DNA from 2 places in the Serratia sp. JSRIV002 genome. Region 2 is predicted to be linked to the other one. Evidence: riboswitches for the same ligand, from Rfam matches in the RefSeq annotation. Region 2 holds a riboswitch; the other holds the start of a gene.
The links. Region 2 has a riboswitch for thiamine pyrophosphate ahead of thiM (hydroxyethylthiazole kinase). Riboswitches for the same ligand answer to the same signal wherever they lie in the genome.
Positions count from the first base shown of each region.

Region 1 (5,969 bases), 2.5 Mb from region 2:
CTACCCATAGCGGCCGCACCTTTACCTCGGTGGTCAGAAACAGGCTTAGCGTGGGGGCTTGCAGCGCTCCAGCAATGCCGGTCAGGAAGGCTATTAGCAGGAAGGCGGCAAAAACGGGATTAAAACGGCGCGGTAACCAGCGTCTGAAACTCATAGCGATATCCCTATCCAGAAATAAAGAAGGCTATGCTACAGAAGGAAAATTGCCGAAGGAAGTAAAGACGGCAGATAAAAATGCCAGTGGGTAACCCCACTGGCTGGTGAAAAGCACCATTACTCAGAAACACTTTTGCGGTGAACGTCAGATACGCTCACGGTATTGCTTGTCGCTCAGCGTGGCGATGTCCCACTGGGTCAAGTGGGCCAGCATCTCCAGCCGCGCCTGTTCAGGGACCACCTGCAGCCAATCGGCCTGCTGGCGGCGGATGGCGGTGAAATAACGCTGATAAAACTGTTTAGTTAACAGAACCGTCATTTGTTATCCCTCCGCTGATTCAACTGCCCTCATTATCGGCGTAATATAGGGAAAGATAAATTGACGACTTGATGCCAGAGAGTTCCTCTTTTATGTCCACCTCACGCCTGCAACAACAGTTCATTCGCCTGTGGCAACGCTGCCATGGCCAAACCACCGAAACCACGCTGCAAGAGTTGGCAGAGGTACTCAGCTGTTCCCGCCGCCATGTTCGTTCGCTGCTGGGAGCCATGCAGCACGAGGGTTGGCTGACCTGGCAGGCCGAGTCCGGCCGGGGTAAACGTTCACAGCTCAGCTTTCACTACACCGGATTGGCACTGCAACAACAGCGCGCCGAGGAACTGCTGGAACAGGATCGCATCGACCAACTGGTTCAACTGGTGGGCGATAAAGACGTAGTACGCCAAATGCTGCTTTCCCAGCTGGGGCGCAGCTTCCGCCAGGGGAAACATATCCTGCGCGTGCTCTACTATCGTCAGCTTTACAACCTGTTACCCGGTTCGGCACTGCGTCGTTCAGAAACCCACCTGGCAAGACAGATTTTCAACGGCCTGACACGGGTAAATGAGGAAAACGGGGAACTTGAGCCCGATCTTTCACATCATTGGCAAACGCTCACCCCTTTACACTGGCGCTTTTATCTTCGCCCGGCGATCCATTTTCATCATGGCCGTGAGCTGGAAATGGAAGATGTTATCCATTCACTCAACCGCCTGATCCCACAACCGCTATTTTCACATATCGACAGGATCGTCTCACCTACGCCCTATGTCATCGATGTATATCTGCACACGCCGGACTATTGGCTGCCCTGGCTGCTGAGCAGCGTACATGCCATGATCCTGCCGCGCGAATGGCAGAACCTGCCGGATTTTGCCCGCCATCCGATTGGCACCGGCCCCTATCGGGTGATACACAACAACCAAAGCCAGATGAAAATTCATGCCTTTGACGACTACTTTGGCTATCGTGCCCTGATCGATGAGGTCAACATTTGGGTATTGCCGGAAATCACCGAAGAGCTGGCGCACTCCGGCGTCCAGTTACAAGGGGATGATACCGGCAGGAACGAGCTGGAAAGCCGCCTCGAAGAAGGCTGTTATTTTCTGTTGTTCGACCAGCGTTCGGCACTGGCGGCCGATCCGGCAATCCGCAGTTGGTTAAGCGAACTGATCAACCCTATCGCGCTGCTGAGCCACGCCGGGCCGCTCTACCAACGTTACTGGGCTCCGGCCTATGGCATTCTCCCGCGCTGGTTGCATAATCGTGTGCTGGGGCAGCAGCCCAAGCCTGCGGGCTTAACCGAATTGACCCTGACCTTCTATAACGAACACTCCGAGTTCCACGCAATCAAGCAGGCTATCGCCTCTCTACTAGCCGAACAGGGTATCAAACTCAATGTGCAGGCCGTGGATTATGAAGTCTGGCATAAGGGCAAGGCGCAAAGCGATCTGTGGTTAGGCAGCGCCAACTTCACCCTGCCGCTGGAGTTTTCTCTGTTTGCCACGCTGTACGAATTACCGCTGATACAACATTGTCTGACGGAGGATATCGCGCAGGATGCCGCTCAGTGGCGGGAAAATCGCCTGTCCATGGCCGAGTTTTGCCAGCGCCTGGTCAGCAGCCATCAGTTGCATCCGTTATTCCATCACTGGCTGCAACTGCATGGTCAACGCAGCATGCGCGGGGTACGGATGAATACTCTCGGTTGGTTCGATTTTAAATCTGCGTGGTTTGCGCCACCGGAAGCATAATCGCCTTTCACCCACGCCCCTAAGCCTCTACAATAGCGCCGACTCAACGGGGTGCGGAGAACAAGCCAATTTTTGGCCAACGGTTTTCCGCTGAGAGCACACCCGTCGAACCTGATCCGGTCAATACCGGCGGAGGGATTTGAGCATGGCGCGTTAGCCTTCGTTAACCCAGCCCTCAGATACCTTTGCCCCTTTACTATTAGGAGTGCAAAGTGGTCAAAAAATACCTGCCCTGTTTATTATTGCTAGCGGCGATGCCCGTCCTGGCCAAGCCAACGCTGACGGTCTACACCTACGACTCTTTCGCTGCCGACTGGGGCCCGGGCCCAGCGGTAAAAAAAGCCTTTGAGGCCGAATGTGACTGCGAATTGAAATTCGTGGCGCTGGAAGACGGCGTATCGTTACTCAACCGCCTGAGAATGGAAGGCAAGAACAGCGCCGCCGACGTGGTTTTGGGCCTGGACAACAACCTGCTGCAAGCCGCGCAGCAAACCGATCTGTTCACCGCCAGCCAAGTCGATACTAGCAAGCTCACCGTTCCCGGTGGCTGGCACAACCAGACCTTCGTTCCCTACGACTATGGCTACTTTGCTTTCGTCTACAACAAAGACAAGCTGAAGAACCCGCCGACCAGCCTGAAAGAGTTGGTGAGCAGCGACCGCCCCCTGAAGATCATCTATCAGGATCCGCGCACCAGCACACCTGGCCTTGGCCTGCTGCTCTGGATGCAGAAAGTGTATGGCGACGAAGCACCGCTCGCCTGGCAACAGTTGGCGAAGAAAACCGTCACCGTGACCAAAGGCTGGAGTGAAGCCTACGGCCTGTTCCTGAAAGGGGAAGGCGACATGGTACTGAGCTACACTACCTCCCCCGCCTACCATCTGATCGAAGAGAAAAAAGACCTTTATGCGGCGGCCAGCTTCAGTGAGGGGCACTACCTGCAAATCGAAGTCGCTGGCAAGCTAAAGGCCAGCAAACAGCCAGAACTGGCCGAGCGCTTCATGCAGTTTATGGTCTCCCCGGCCTTCCAGAACACCATTCCTACCGGAAACTGGATGTACCCGGTGATCAAGACGGAACTGCCTGCCGGTTTTGAACAGATGACCGTGCCGCAAACGGCATTACAATTCAGCTCCGAGGAAGTGGCACAACAGCGTGGTAACTGGATCCGGGCATGGCAAACCGCCGTCAGCCACTGATCCCCCGCTGGTTATGGCCGGGGCTGATGGCCGCCGGTCTGATCCTGCTGATCGCGTTGGCGGCCATGGGCTCGCTGTGGCGTCATGCGCCCGAAAGCGATTGGCGTAGCCTGTGGCAGGACAGCTACCTGTGGCACGTGGTGCGCTTTACCTTTTGGCAGGCGCTGCTCTCCGCCGTAATCTCGGTGGTGCCTGCCATCTGGCTGGCCCGGGCGCTGTACCGCAGACGTTTCCCTGGCCGCAACCTGCTGCTGCGCCTGTGCGCCATGACGCTGGTGCTGCCGGTGCTGGTGGCGGTGTTTGGCATGCTGAGCGTCTACGGCAGGCAAGGCTGGCTGGCAACGCTGTGTGGTTGGCTGGGCGTGAACTACAGTTTTTCGCCTTATGGTCTGCAAGGTATCCTGCTGGCGCATCTGTTCTTCAATATGCCGCTGGCCACTCGCCTGCTGCTACAGGCGCTGGAGAACATTCCCACCGAGCAGCGACAACTGGCCGCGCAGCTGGGGATGAACGGCTGGCAGCAGTTCCGCTTTGTGGAATGGCCTGCGTTACGCCGCCAGATCTTACCCAGCGGCGCACTGGTATTTATGCTGTGTTTTGCCAGCTTTGCAACCGTGCTGTCGTTGGGCGGCGGGCCGCAGGCTACCACCATAGAACTGGCGATCTATCAGGCCTTGAGTTACGACTACGATCTCAGCCGCGCTGCGCTGCTGGCGCTGATCCAACTGGCCTGCTGCCTGGGGCTGGTGGTGCTCAGCCAGCGTTTGAGCCAGGCTCTACCGGTTGGCCATACCCACGCCCAGCGCTGGCGCGATCCGCAGGACAGCCTGGGGCGGCGCATTAGCGATACGCTATTGATTGCCGCAGCGCTATTGTTGCTGTTGCCTCCGTTGCTGGCGGTGATCATCGACGGTGCCAACCAAACGCTGGTCACCGTGCTGCAACAGCCCATTCTCTGGCAGGCCCTGTTCACCTCACTGCGCATCGCACTTGGGGCGGGTATTTTATGTGTCGTATTGACCATGATGCTGCTGTGGAGCAGCCGTGAACTGAAGCTGCGGCAACGGGCCGCCTGGGGCCAAACGCTGGAACTGAGCGGCATGGTGATCCTGGCGATGCCGGGTATTGTGCTGGCTACCGGTTTCTTCCTGTTGCTAAGCGATACCACTGGGCTGCCGCAGTCGCCGTATGCGCTGGTGATCCTCACCAATGCGTTGATGGCGGTGCCCTACGCGCTGAAAGTGCTGGAAAATCCGATGCGCGATCTGGCCGAGCGTTATAATCCGCTCTGCTTATCGCTGGATATCCACGGCTGGCAGCGGCTGCGCTGGATCGAGCTGAAAGCGTTGCAACGCCCGCTGGCGCAGGCTCTGGCTTTTGCCTGTGTGCTGTCGATTGGCGATTTCGGCGTGGTAGCGCTGTTCGGCAACGAGCAGTTCCGTACTCTGCCTTTTTATCTCTATCAGCAGATTGGCGCATACCGTAGCAACGATGGGGCCGTGACCGCCCTGCTGCTGCTGTTGCTCTGTTTCCTGCTGTTTACCCTGATTGAACGTTTACCGGGCCGCCATGCTGACGCTTGAAAAACTGACCTATCTGTACGAACACCTGCCGATGCGTTTTGACCTGCGCATTCAGCCGGGAGAACATGTCGCGGTACTAGGCCCTAGCGGCGCAGGAAAAAGCACCTTGCTAAGCCTGATCGCGGGTTTCCTGCCAGCCGCCAGCGGCAAACTGTGGCTCAACGGAAGCGATCATACCGCTTCGCCACCGGCCAAACGCCCGGTATCGATGCTGTTTCAGGAAAACAATCTGTTTGCCCACCTGACGGTCAGGCAAAACATCGGCCTGGGGCTGGATCCTGGCCTGCACCTAACCGCCGCCCAGCAGGAACAACTGGCACAGATTGCCCAGCAGGTCGGGCTGGAAGAACATCTGCAACGCCTGCCGTCGCAGCTTTCCGGCGGGCAGCGGCAACGGGCAGCCTTGGCGCGTTGCCTGATCCGCCAGCAGCCGATCCTGCTGCTCGATGAGCCTTTCTCTGCACTCGATCCGGCACTACGCAGTGAGATGCTGCAACTGCTGCAAAACGTCTGCGACCAGCGCCAACTCACGCTGCTGATGGTGTCACACAATCTTGAGGATGCTGCCCGCATCGCGCCGCGTACCTTGCTGGTCGTGGATGGGCGGATTTATTACGACGGCCCGACCCAGGCGCTGGTCAGCGGCAGTGCACCGGAGGCCCAGGTGCTGGGTATTCTGGTTAAACCGTGATCTACCACGCGTTTTTTATGCTGAACCAATAAACCTGTTGTGCGAATTTTGCACCTGTGGTTTTATAAAATTCTGTTTTTTACTATTGATGATAAGGCTCCCTGTGATCGCATCCTCGCTGACCTCGACCCTACTAACAACCGCGCTACCAGCCGCGGTGGTCGTCGTGCGTGTGGTGGTGGTCGTCGGCAACGCGCCGTAGGGTCCGAATCAACGCATCGATTCCCAAACCCCGCCGGCGCAAACCGGGCGGGGTTTCTTCTTTTA
Region 1 is NZ_CP074143.1:908,125-914,093, reverse strand. It holds gene KGP26_RS04225 (sugar efflux transporter) at 1-154, opposite strand, end outside; gene sgrT (glucose uptake inhibitor SgrT) at 302-475, opposite strand; gene sgrR (HTH-type transcriptional regulator SgrR) at 568-2,229, shown strand; TPP riboswitch at 2,267-2,385, shown strand; gene thiB (thiamine ABC transporter substrate binding subunit) at 2,442-3,428, shown strand; gene thiP (thiamine/thiamine pyrophosphate ABC transporter permease ThiP) at 3,404-5,011, shown strand; gene thiQ (thiamine ABC transporter ATP-binding protein ThiQ) at 4,998-5,702, shown strand; gene ivbL (ilvB operon leader peptide IvbL) at 5,791-5,904, shown strand.
Region 1: it holds a riboswitch for thiamine pyrophosphate, as region 2 does, so the genes downstream of both, thiB (thiamine ABC transporter substrate binding subunit) here and thiM (hydroxyethylthiazole kinase) in region 2, are expected to answer to the same signal.

Region 2 (5,969 bases):
TCCCTTTACGCGCCCAACCCGGTAACTGTGCCTGCCCCTTCACCATATTTTTCCAACTGGTTTGGTAGCCCGGCTGCTGGATCAGATCTGAGGCAGTGATAATCTGTTCGGCAAAACTGCCGGTGCTAAATCCAAGCAGGGTCGCAACCAAGGCTCCCAACAACCTCTTTTTTCCTATCATGGTCTCCTCCCTCGGTAAATCAAAAGCGTAGCTCCAAGTAGCTCAGACCACAATTAAACGGGAAAGTTGGCTCAGCGTTTTCGTCAGACTACCTGCCAATATCCTTTTTTGGTTGCCCCAACCCTGATTAGCCGCTTTCCTTCCTGGAGCACCTTGAGGCTTCGCTCAATGGTACGGCTGCTCATCGCCAATGTTTCCGCCAATTGGGCAATGGTGACGGAGGGATTGGCAGCAATAATGGCCAAGATGCGTTCAGTCGTTCGACTCAGCGGTAGTAAATTTTCTTCCGACATTTCTTCCGACATTTCTTCCGACATTTCTTCCGACATTTCTTCCGACATTGTGGCAGACTTCCCCTTCTGCTCGCCAATACCTTCGGCTAATGCCGCCACCAGTTTCTCCAGCATGAAGTCAATAAATGCGGTGCAATCGCTAGCCCTATCACAGACTCCCAGGACTCGGTAATAGTCCTGCTGTTGATTATGGATCAGGGTTTCAACCGGTAGCCATGCCAACTCTGAACGCCACTCACTGAGGATCAACGTTTGCCATAAACGCCCCATTCGCCCATTGCCATCGGCAAACGGATGAATAAATTCGAACTCATAGTGAAAGATAGAGCTGGCGATCAGTGGATGAATATCGGTGTGCTTTAACCACGCCAACAGATCGCCAACCAAACGCGATAGTTGATTGGCAGGTGGCGCCATATGGATAAGTTGTTTATCTCGATATACCCCAACATTGCCGCTGCGTAGCTGCCCCGGAGCATCGACCAGCCCTCCCATTAATAAACCATGTGCCGCCAACAAATCCTCAAGCCGATGGCTTTGCCAGCTTGGCAATTTTTCATAGGTAAGGATGGCGTTACGGACTTCCTGAATATCTTTTGCCGGTGCCAACACCCGCTTACCTTCCATGATCGCAGTCACCTGCTCAGTAGACAGGCTATTATGCTCAATGGCCAATGAGGCCTGAATGGTGCGGATACGGTTCTCTTTGCGTAACAAAGGTGAAGATTGCCCAGCCTGCGCGGCCCAATGCCCCAATAGCTCCCCCACCTCAATCACTCGATTCAGGATAGCTGGCGTAATGGTATAAGGTGGTTGATAACCAGCCATCTTGCTTCCCTTTATTTTCACAAATCAATCAGCCTGAGCCGCATTGGGCCTGGTTCCCGATCATGGAGGGCTCGGTGGAAAATATCAAGCAATTGACCAACTAGCATCGGCTAGTGGAAAAGTTGGCTCACCACCAGGCATGGAAATGATGCACCGGCCCAATACCCTGCCCTACCTCCAGGCTATCGGCCTGCTGTAAGGCCTGTTGCAGGTAGTTTTTTGCCGCTGCCACGGTATCGGCCCAATTTGGGTAGCGTGGGCGCAGGGCTGCCAGTGCCGCAGATAAGGTGCAACCGGTGCCGTGCGTGTGCCTGGTCGCTATGCGCGGCGCACTAAAGCGCTGCTCAAAGCCGGGGATAAATAGCCAATCTGGGCTTTCCTCTTCACTTAGGTGGCCCCCCTTCATCAACACCGCCTGACAGCCCATCGCTAATAACGCCTGGCCCTGCTCGCGCATTTGTGATTCGTTTTGTGCCGGAGCGCAGGCCAGCAAAGCCGCCGCCTCTGGCAAGTTCGGCGTGATAATGGAAACCAACGGCATTAGCTCACGGCGGATGGACTCCACCGCTTCCGGTGCCAACAGCGGGTCACCACTTTTAGCCAGCATCACCGTATCCAGCACTACATAAGGCAGCTTGTAATGGCGTAGGCGCTCGGCCACCGCCTGCACGATGTCGGCATTAGCCAACATGCCGATTTTAGCGCTGTCGATACGCACATCGCTGAGTACCGAATCCAGTTGGGCGGCCACAAATGCCGGTTCGATATGATATACCGACTGCACGCCACGGGTGTTCTGCGCCACCAGCGCGGTGATCACGCTGGTGCCATAGGCCCCCAATGCGGAGAAAGCTTTCAGATCGGCCTGAATACCGGCTCCACCGCTAGGATCGGTGCCAGCGATGGTGAGAGCGTTAATCCGTTTCATAGCAGATCCTCCATTCGCAGTTGGTAGAGGGCATCCAGGAAGGCGGCAGTAAAGCTGCCAGGGCCAGAACACCGCGCCGTGGCCCTTTCACCACATAGCGCCATCACCCGGCAAGCGGTGGCAACGTTATCCAGCCGATCGCCCGGCAAACTGCAAAATGCTGTCACAACGGCTGAAAGCGCGCAGCCCGTTCCCACTACGCGCGTCATTAATACATCGCCACCCGTGACGGCCCAGTCTCTTTCACCATCAGTGATATAGTCTGTCTCACCGGTGACGGCCACAATGGCCCCACAATTACGTGCTAATACGCGTGCTGCGGGTAATGCCATCAGCGAGTCATCCTGGCTATCTACGCCACGGGCGCTGGTCTGCAGGCCGCTCAATGCAATGATTTCCGACGCGTTGCCACGGATCGCCGCAGGCCGCAGGGTGAGCAAGCGGCGGGCGAAGATTGCTCGGTATTCCAATCCCCCAACGGCAACCGGATCCAGTAACCAGGGCTTTTCAGCACGATTGGCAGCCTCGATGGCGGCTAACATCGACTCTGCCCGCGAAGCGTGCAGGGTGCCGATATTGATCAACAGCGCATCAGCAACGCGGCTGAACTGCGCGGCCTCTTCCGGTTCCACTACCATCGCCGGTGAAGCACCAAGCGCCAGCAGCACGTTGGCCGTCAGCTCTTGCACCACTTCGTTGGTCAGGCAGTGGATCAATGGAGGTTGGCGTTTAAATTGGTTAAAACAGGCCGCGGCACGGGTGCCGGGTAACACATCAGGTCGAGTAAACATAGCGCTCCCAACCGGCGTTCAAGAAGGCGGGTACCGGTTGAGATACCGCGACATCCCTACGCTGGTATAATCCAGATCAGGTAATACGGGTAATTTCTCAGCCCCTAAGGGCACCCCGAGTCGACGTTTGCCATTATTGAGGCTGTGGCCAGTGAGGTCAATCACACGATAGCGTCAAAAAATAAAAAGGAGACGCCGTCTCCCCCAGATAATGTATAGTTCGCGTTTAACGGGGAAACCATGCTCACTCACTCATCTATCCGCCTTAACAAATACATTAGCGACAGCGGCATTTGTTCTCGTCGGGCTGCCGATCGCCACATCAGGCAGGGCAACGTCTTTATCAACGACAGCTTAGCCTCCTTGGGCGCTCAAGTATTGGTCGGGGATGTGGTCAAAGTTAACGGCCAGCCGATCGAACCGCGCGATGCGGCCGATCTGGTGCTAATCGCGCTGAACAAGCCGGTTGGTATCATCACCAGCATGGGAAAGCACGTGCGGGATAACATCGGTGATTACGTTAATCACAATAGGCGCATCTTTCCCATCGGGCGGCTGGATAAGGACTCTCAGGGGCTGATTTTCCTGACCAATGATGGCGAACTGTTCAATAAGATCCTCCGTGCTGGCAATAATCATCAAAAAGAGTACCTGGTCACCGTCAACAAACCGGTGACGGATGAGTTTATTCAGGGCATGGGCGCAGGCGTACCCATACTGGATACGGTGACTCAACAATGCCTGGTGGAGCAAGAAGCCCCGCAGATGTTTCGCATCACGCTGGTGCAGGGGCTTAACCGCCAAATCCGCCGTATGTGCAAATATTTTGGTTATCATGTCACCAAACTTGAGCGCCAGCGTATTATGAATATCACTCTGCAAGGGTTACCGCTGGGCGAATGGCGGGATTTGACCGATGATGAGCGGATCGAGTTATTCGAGCTGATTGAACACTCCTCGTCCGAGGATATTTCCGCCCCGCGTCAATATAGCCAGATATAGGCGACTGTCGCGATATGCAATCAACCTCTCAAAACAGCCGCTAATTATCAGTTGATCTTGTTTTCATTCGGCTCTATCTTCTCGCATCCGGGTAAATGTTGCGGCTCGCTGGATGCGGTCTATCCCTCCTCCCCTTTCCGTCAACCAAACGGATTTATGACTCTTTTCTTGTCAGAGTTACCACACGGCATTTGATAACTTTCGGTAAACATGAACTCAACGGTTAAAGATACCCTGGCAGCACGTGACGTCACCCTAACCCCGTGGACAGGCTTTTACTTCCTGCAGTCGCTGCTGATCAACTTCGCCCTCGGCTATCCATTTAGTCTGCTGTATGCCGTGGCGTTTAGCTGTGTGTTACTGCTGCTGTGGCGCCTCAGCTCGCGCCTGCAAAAGAGCGTGATCGGGCTGTGTAGCCTCATCGCCGCCCTGTATTTCCCATTTTCTCAGGCCTATGGCTCGCCCAATTTTAATACCCTGCTGGCGTTACACTCGACCACGGTGGAGGAGTCCAGCGAGATATTGACCATCTTTCCGTGGTACAGCTATTTGGTGTCCCTGTTTATTCTGGCACTGGGCATTATCGCGTTGCGCCGTAAGCCAACCCCGAAAGGGGCTTGGAACACCCTCCAGAGCTTATGTCTCACCATCAGCGTGGTCTGCTTTTTTGTCACGCCAGTGCAGAATCTGGCATACGGTGGCGTGTTTAAATTGACCGATTCTGGTTATCCCGTGTTTCGTTTCGTCAGAGATGTGATCGCCAATAACCAGGAAGTGATTGATGAAAAAGCCCGTATGCAGGCGTTTTCACAGCTGAAAGATTCCTGGAACGTGCTGACGGTGAAACCGAAATATCATATCTACATGGTAGTGATCGGCGAAAGCGCGCGGCGAGATGCCTTAGGGGCGTTTGGTGGGCACTGGGACAATACCCCCTTCGCCAGCCACGTAAACGGTACGCTGTTGCTTAACTATATTGCGGCCAGCGGCTCAACACAGAAATCGCTCGGCTTAACGTTAACCCGTGTCATTAACGGCAAACCGCAGTATCAGGATAACTTCGTCACGTTGGCCAATCGTGCAGGTTTTCAGACCTGGTGGTTCTCCAACCAAGGCCAAATTGGTGAATATGACACCGCTATCGCCAGCATTGCCAAACGTGCCGATGAAGTGCAGTTCCTGAAAAACGGTGATTTTGAAGCGGATAAGAACACCCATGATGAAACGCTGCTCAAGATGACCGCCCAGGTTTTTGCCGCCCCACGCAGCACTAACCCGCAGTTGATCGTCTTGCATCTGATGGGTTCACATCCGCAAGCCTGCGACCGGACTCAGGGGAAATACGCGGACTTTGTGCAATCCAAAGAGACCTCCTGCTATCTTTACACCATGACGCAAACGGACAACCTGCTGAAACAGCTCTATCAGCAGTTACGCGACACCGGGGAAAGTTTCTCAATGGTCTACTTCTCCGATCACGGTCTGGCGTTTAAAGAGCGCGGTACCCAGGTGCAATATCTGGCGCACGATGATCAGTTTCAGCAAAATTTTCAGGTCCCCTTTATGGTGCTTTCCAGCGATGACACCGCACACCGCCTGATTAAAGCCCCTCGTTCAGCCAATGACTTCCTGGCCTTTTTCGCCTCGTGGACCGGGATCAAAACCAAAGAGCTGACGCCGAAATACTCGTTTCTTTCCGAGCAAAAAGCCGGCCCCGTCTATATCACCAACTTTAAGCTCAAGAAGGTGGACTACACCCATTTGCCGACGGATATCTTTGAAACCCAAACGCGCTAAAGTGTAACAAGGTTGCCTTTGCATCTCGGGCCACTTCGTCTGTAATATGAGGCAGTTAAAATGAAAAGAGCCTGTTGACCAATGAAAAAACCGACTTTTCTGCCTCTCATTGTCCTGACACTGGCACTGGCGGGTTGCACCAGTGACTA
Region 2 is NZ_CP074143.1:4,440,338-4,446,306, forward strand. It holds gene KGP26_RS20910 (inhibitor of vertebrate lysozyme family protein) at 1-181, opposite strand, end outside; gene KGP26_RS20915 (Fic family protein) at 265-1,302, opposite strand; gene thiD (bifunctional hydroxymethylpyrimidine kinase/phosphomethylpyrimidine kinase) at 1,430-2,230, opposite strand; gene thiM (hydroxyethylthiazole kinase) at 2,227-3,021, opposite strand; TPP riboswitch at 3,058-3,149, opposite strand; gene rluF (23S rRNA pseudouridine(2604) synthase RluF) at 3,262-4,023, shown strand; gene KGP26_RS20935 (phosphoethanolamine transferase) at 4,234-5,820, shown strand; gene KGP26_RS20940 (YgdI/YgdR family lipoprotein) at 5,902-5,969, shown strand, end outside.